2 regions of the Pseudoalteromonas sp. QJM3NY_22 genome follow, and region 2 is predicted to be linked to the other one. Evidence: predicted binding sites of a transcription regulator. Region 2 holds the regulator's gene; the other holds the start of a gene.

Region 1 (3,425 bases), 300 kb from region 2:
ACGGTTTGTAAATACTCCAAGACCAAAAAGTGGTTGGTCAGGGAATAGAAATGATCATGAGGCTTCTGCTGTAGTTAAAGATGCAATATTTAAACTAGCATCGATTCCACTTCCGGTGGCAAGAAATGCTCTTAGAGGTATGCTCAGCGAACCTGAGTTTAATACATACAATCAAACATTAATGGCAGCAATTCATGACTCTGAACAGCTATATAGAGAAGCAAGCTTTAAAAAGCCATCATGGAAGGGGGCTGCGAATACATTGTTTAATCAAAAGCCATCAAATATTGATGACTTATCTTCCTTAGTGTCAGCTCATTTAAATGACTTAGCTAAAGTTATTAAATCAGATAATGCTAATATTCATAAGCAATTTTGGAATGTAGATCAATACGGAAAGTTAGTTAATCCTAAGCCTGAAAATGAGGGAAGAGATGCTTTATTAACACTCCTTAGAAATAAACTACCTAACTATATAAGCTCAGAGCCTGAAGACCTTCAATTTGCAAACAAAAGAGCTGACATAGCTTGCAGTTATACAGAGCAGCATCTTAAACTGCCTATCGAAATTAAGAGACACTATCACCCTGATTTGTGGGATGCACCCAAGGACCAATTATACAAACAATATATGAAACACGCAGAGCGCTCAGGGAGAGGTATATTCTTAGTTTTTTGGTACGGGTTAGACTCAAAACGAAAGATACCCAACACAAAAAACTATAAGGATTATAAGCCTAAATCAGTTGATGAACTAGCCTCTGCTTTGGAGGCATCTCTAAGTGAGCAACTAAAAGATGCAATTGAAGTTGTAGTTATCGATGTTTCTGGTGATGTATAAGCAGTCAAGGTAGTTTTATTCGATAAATATTTTTCTTGTATTAAGCGCTTTAGCCCAACCCAGTTAATAAGTATAATTAAAAGTAGCACAGAGGTAGCACAGGGTAATTTCTGTTAGTAGGTGTTTACTTGGAAAGTTTGTAAAAGTGGTGGCCCCTCCCAGACTCGAACTGGGGACCTAACGATTATGAGTCGTGTGCTCTAACCAACTGAGCTAAGGGGCCAACTTTTATATAACTGCTAGGCAGTTAATTTTTGAAGCGTTCAGTCACAGAGCGACTAAAGCGGGTTGCAGTATAAAAACTTTTTGAGAGCTTGTCACTACTAAAAACCTTTATTTTAACAATCAGTAAGCTAACTGCTTAAATAGTAATCTTTTATGAGGGAGTAATGTGTAAAAATGAGGAATTTAAGAGAAGGGATTCATGCAAGCCAATTAAAAGTGCCTCTTTAAGCTGTATTTAAAATTGACTTACACAACTAATAATACAAATAACACAACGTTACTTTTTAGCAATAATATAAATAGCGTGTATTAACCCTGGGAAATAACCTAGCAGTGTTAATAAAATATTTAACCAAAAATGCATACCTAAGCCTACTTGCAAAAATACACCTAGTGGCGGTAATAAAACTGACAATATTATACGAATGATATCCATAACTTAACTCCTTTAAAATTAAAAAACAAAAAGCCCAGATTCACTGGGCTTTGAGTATAGTGCATTATTCAGCAACGATAGATAATTTATCTACCACGTCGCGCACATCTTCAGCATTTTTGGCAATTTTAACCGCTAGCTGTTTTTCAGCTTCAGATTCTACAGAACCGTTTAGAGTTACAATACCGTTATCGGTATCAACATCTATGTCTGTACCACCAACTTCTGAGTCAAATAGGAAGCGTGTTGTGATTACGGTGGTGATTTTAGCGTCTGTTAGGTCGTTATCACCATCATCCATCATGTCTTTGTCTGTGTTTTTGGTATCCATGTTTTTTACAACAGTCAGGCTGTTTTCAACATCGGATACGCCATCTAGGCTAAGTACAAGTTCTTCTGCTAACTCTTTTTCAATTTCGCTATCAACTTTACCTGTAAGTACTACCTTGCCATTTTTTACATCAGTGTTAATGTCAAAGTTGTTTAGATTAGTGTTCATAAGTAGCACTGTTTCTGCCTTACCATCAATCCAAGCATCTTTACTTTCGTTTTCCCAGCTGTTTGCTTGGGCACTCATAGCCGTAGTACCAAGAACTAAAGCCGCGATAATAGATTTGTTAAATGTTTTCATAATCTTTCTCCTTTTGATTAAAGACACTTTAACTAATGCGAACTTTAGGCCAACTAAATTTAACATTTAAATTCAATGGGTTGGAATTTAAATTAACTCATTTCATGTTATAGCCGTGTAACTATTTACAGACTCATCGGTAAAACTTTCTCACATTGTGAAAATAGCTAGATAATTGCTGTTTTGGTTAATCTATCGTTAATATAACAAAACTAAAAACAGACTGAAAAATTAAGCCTCTGATAATTATTGAAATTATATTTGGTACGCCGTTTGCTTACTCACCACCAATAGTAAATATAATAAGGAATACCCATGTCTGTAAAAGTTGAAGACCGCCCAATAGAGCAGGTACGCGAACAAGTGATAGATCAATTAATTTATAATTACAGCCATGGCGTTATTTCAGTGGATGCATTTGAAAGACGCTTAGATGAGGCTATGGATGCAAGTAGTAATGAAGCTTTGTTAATCCTAGTTGAAGACTTAACACTTAATACCGATCAGCAATATAAAGCAGAAAAACAATCGCAATTTACTCCACATTATAGTGCACAGCAAAACAGCGATGATGATTTTACGCTACGCAGCATTTTGGGTTCTAACGAGCGCAGCGGCCAATGGGTTGTGCCAAAAAATATATACTTAACCAATTTTATGGGCTCTGTAGTGCTTGATTTTACTGATGCCATTTTTACCCATCAAAATGTAACGATTCACGTTAACTGTATTTTTGGTAGCGATGAAATTTATGTGCCAGAGCATGTAAATGTAGTCTCTAAAATGTTTTGTATTTTAAGCAGCCTTGAAAACAAGTCGGTATCGCTTAACAAGCGCCAAGGACCCACTATTCATATTGAAGGTAAAGCAGTAATGGGGTCGGTTGAAGTTAAAATAAAACGCACCATAAAAGAGAAGTTTATGAGCTTTGCAAACGAGCTAAAAACACAACTTGGCGTTAATAATAACCGCTCATTATAATTTATCTAGCAGCACGTTAGAGTCGATTGGCCTTTAAGGTCAGATATTGCCTTGATTAGGTGCGTTTAATTGCTGCCCGAGATTTGTAACCTAAATAACCTGAACTCTGGATAATAAATCTATCTCAAGCAACTATTTTCAGTGCTAACTGCAGTCCTAGGTAGGGCCTTTCGTTAGCCTGTGTTTGGCATTTATACGTTGTTATTAACTATTTATAGGGAATAAGCACACCACATAGGTGTGTTCTACTAAAAACCAAACACACGGCTTAAAATTCAACTTCGAAAGATAAATAAGCCTAAGTTACTGCC
Region 2 (3,425 bases):
GTTATGATGTAGCTAAACGATTTTTAACCCTTATTGGCGATGCACAAGTATCGCAAGCGGGTCAAAAAATAAATGCCAAGAGTATTACTTACGATATGCAACAGCAATTAATTAGCGCTGAAAAAGACGAAAACTCAACCGATCGTGTGCATACTATTTTAGTACCTATTGAGACTAAAAAAGAAAAAAACGATAAAGGTCAGCCATGAGTACATTAAAAGCAGAACTATTAGCTAAAAGTTATAAAGGCCGTGAAGTTGTAAAAAATGTAGGTCTGGAAGTAAAGGCTGGCAGCATAGTCGGGTTACTTGGCCCTAATGGTGCAGGTAAAACCACAACGTTTTATATGATTGTAGGCCTTGTACCTAGTGATAAAGGCAAGATTTCTATCGACGATAACGATATTACTCTTTTACCTATGCATAGTCGTGCTAGATTAGGCATTGGTTACTTACCCCAAGAATCATCAATTTTTAGAAAGCTTACTGTTTATCAAAACTTAATGGCTATTTTAGAAACACGTAAAGAGCTAAATAAGCAAGCAAGAGAAGACACACTTAACAATTTATTAGATGAATTTAGTATTCAGCACATTCGTGATAGCCAAGGTATGGCATTATCAGGAGGCGAGCGTCGCCGAGTTGAAATAGCGCGAGCACTAGCCGCTGCTCCTAAATTTATATTGCTTGATGAGCCTTTTGCTGGTGTTGACCCTATTTCAGTGTTAGATATAAAGAAAATAATAGAACACCTTAAAAATCGTGGTATTGGTGTGTTAATTACCGACCATAATGTAAGAGAAACTCTTGATGTTTGCGAAAAAGCCTACATAGTTTCTCATGGTGAGTTAATTGCATCAGGCACTCCAGAACACGTATTAAACGATAAAACAGTACGTGATGTTTATTTAGGCGAGCAATTTAGGCTGTAACATTTACGCCATGTCTTTAAGCATCTGCTAGTATTAATTATAACAACATAAAAGGATTGTTAGAGATACATGAGGCAATCATTACAGCTGCGCATGGGCCAGCAACTTACAATGACTCCACAGCTGCAACAAGCAATTCGCCTGTTGCAACTCAGTACATTGGATCTCCAGCAAGAAATACAAGAAGCACTCGACAGCAACCCCCTATTAGAGGTTGAAGAGCAAGATTACGCCGAAGATTCTGCTGGTAAAAACGAGCAAAAAGCAGATAACGACGATGTAACTGTTAGCGCAAATGCTGATGATGTTCCGAGCGAATATGAGCAAGACAGTGGTGAAGCACTTGCTAAAGATACGCTAAGTGATGAAATGGCTATGGATGTTAGTTGGGATGAATATATGAGCGCAGCCCCAGCATCATCATCAGGACCAATGCCTGAAGATGAATCTATATACCAAGGCTCCTCGACTGAAACGCTCCACGAATACCTAATGTGGCAACTACAACTGACTCCCTTTAGTCCTACCGATGAAGCGATTGCGATTGCGATTGTTGAAGCCGTCGATGATTCGGGTATTTTAACGCTAAGCTGCGAAGAAATTTTAGAAAGTTTTAATCAAGAGAACGAAGAAGACAACGAAGTTGAACTTGACGAAATAGAAGCTGTTTTAAAACGAATTCAATTGTTTGACCCTGTTGGTATTGCAGCACGTAGTTTACAAGAATGCTTATGTATTCAGCTGAACCAATACGATAAAGAAACACCCTATATTAATGAAACAAAAATGATTTTAACCGAGCACATTGATCTATTAGCTGCTCGCGACTATCGTACATTAATGAAAAAAACAAAGCTCAAAGAAGAAGAGCTTAAAGAAATAATGACTTTAATACATACTCTTAGCCCAAAACCGGCGGATACTATAGTTAGAGAAGAATCTGAGTATGTAATTCCTGATGTATCGGTGAAAAAAATAAAAGGTCGCTGGGTTGTTGAACTAAACCCAGATAGCATGCCTAAAATCAGAGTCAACAGCCAATATGCAGCAATGTCACGCACCGTTAAATCAAGTGGTGATAGCCAGTTTATTCGCTCGCATCTACAAGAAGCTAAATGGTTTATTAAAAGTTTAGAAAGTAGAAACGATACACTATTAAAAGTAACTAATTGTATTGTTAAGCAACAACAAGGTTTTTTTGAGCATGGCCCAGAAGCCATGAAACCAATGGTTTTAAATGATGTAGCAGAAATGGTCGAAATGCACGAATCAACTATTTCACGCGTAACAACTCAAAAATATATGCATACACCTCGCGGTATTTTTGAGCTTAAATATTTTTTCTCAAGCCATGTAAGTACTGAAAATGGAGGCGAATGCTCATCAACAGCAATACGCGCTCTCATTAAAAAATTAATCGCAGCAGAAAACTCAGCAAAACCATTGAGTGATAGTAAAATTGCAGATATATTAGCTGAGCAAGGAATAAAAGTAGCGAGACGTACAATCGCAAAGTATCGCGAATCTCTAGCTATTCCACCGTCAAATCAGCGAAAAAGTTTGATTTAAGACGCTAAACAAAGAGGGTAATGCTTATGCAACTAAACTTAACTGGTCGTCACGTAGAAGTAACTGATTCATTAAGAGATTATGTAAATACCAAATTTGCGAAGCTAGAAAGACACTCAGATCATATTAATAATGTTCATGTCATTCTTGATATAGAAAAATTAAACCAAAAAGCTGAGGCAACGATTCATGTAAGTGGAGCTGAGTTATTTGCCTCTACTGAACATCAAGATATGTACGCCGCCATTGACTCGCTGATTGACAAGCTCGATCGCCAAGTTATTAAACACAAAGAGAAGCTTGCTCGACACTAATATTATGAAATTAAGTTCACTTATATGCCAGGACTGCAGCAGAGCTGCGGTCCTTTTTAATAGTAAAAAAAGAATTTTAGAGTTCATCAGTCAACTTGCTCATGACAAGCTCCCATATCTTTCTCAACAAGATATTCTCAGCGCCTTAATGAATAGAGAAAAACTGGGAAGCACTGGTATAGGAAGAGGCATTGCAATCCCTCATGGGCGAATGAGCGGCGCAGAAGAGCCCTTAGCACTCGTATTAGTAAGCGAAACACCTATTAATTTTGATGCTATAGATAATCGCCCTGTTGATATATTTGTTGCTCTCATCGTACCTGATGGCGATAACCAGCAGCACTTAAAGACGCTCGCAACGATAGCTGATAAACTAAATAATAAAGATTTTTGTAAACAGTTACGCAGCGCAAAATCAGATACTGAGCTGTATCAAGTTATTGTAGAACAATCGTAATTAACATAATGGGTGATAAATGGAATTAATTATCATAAGTGGCCGTTCCGGTTCTGGAAAATCGGTTGCTTTACGCGTAGTTGAAGATTTAGGTTATTATTGCGTAGATAATATTCCAATTAATCTGCTACCTTCTTTAGTGAGAAGTGTATCT

The links. Region 2 encodes sigma-54, which starts transcription at its own class of promoters, with help from an activator protein. Its sites were predicted from a motif close to GTTGGCACGNNNNTNGNNT; they were not measured.
Region 1: the regulator sigma-54 is predicted to act here: its motif matches at 2,169-2,187, upstream of AC0VZ4_RS18005 (BON domain-containing protein).

What each region holds. Positions count from the first base shown of each region.
Region 1 is NZ_CM149655.1:3,881,502-3,884,926, forward strand. Features, by position in the region: gene AC0VZ4_RS17990 (hypothetical protein) at 182-841, shown strand; tRNA gene AC0VZ4_RS17995 (tRNA-Ile) at 988-1,064, opposite strand; gene AC0VZ4_RS18000 (YqaE/Pmp3 family membrane protein) at 1,344-1,502, opposite strand; gene AC0VZ4_RS18005 (BON domain-containing protein) at 1,567-2,133, opposite strand; gene AC0VZ4_RS18010 (LiaF domain-containing protein) at 2,449-3,114, shown strand.
Region 2 is NZ_CM149655.1:3,580,899-3,584,323, forward strand. Features, by position in the region: gene lptA (lipopolysaccharide transport periplasmic protein LptA) at 1-209, shown strand, start outside; gene lptB (LPS export ABC transporter ATP-binding protein) at 206-931, shown strand; gene AC0VZ4_RS16510 (RNA polymerase factor sigma-54) at 1,001-2,500, shown strand; gene hpf (ribosome hibernation promoting factor) at 2,527-2,814, shown strand; gene ptsN (PTS IIA-like nitrogen regulatory protein PtsN) at 2,819-3,271, shown strand; gene rapZ (RNase adapter RapZ) at 3,291-3,425, shown strand, end outside.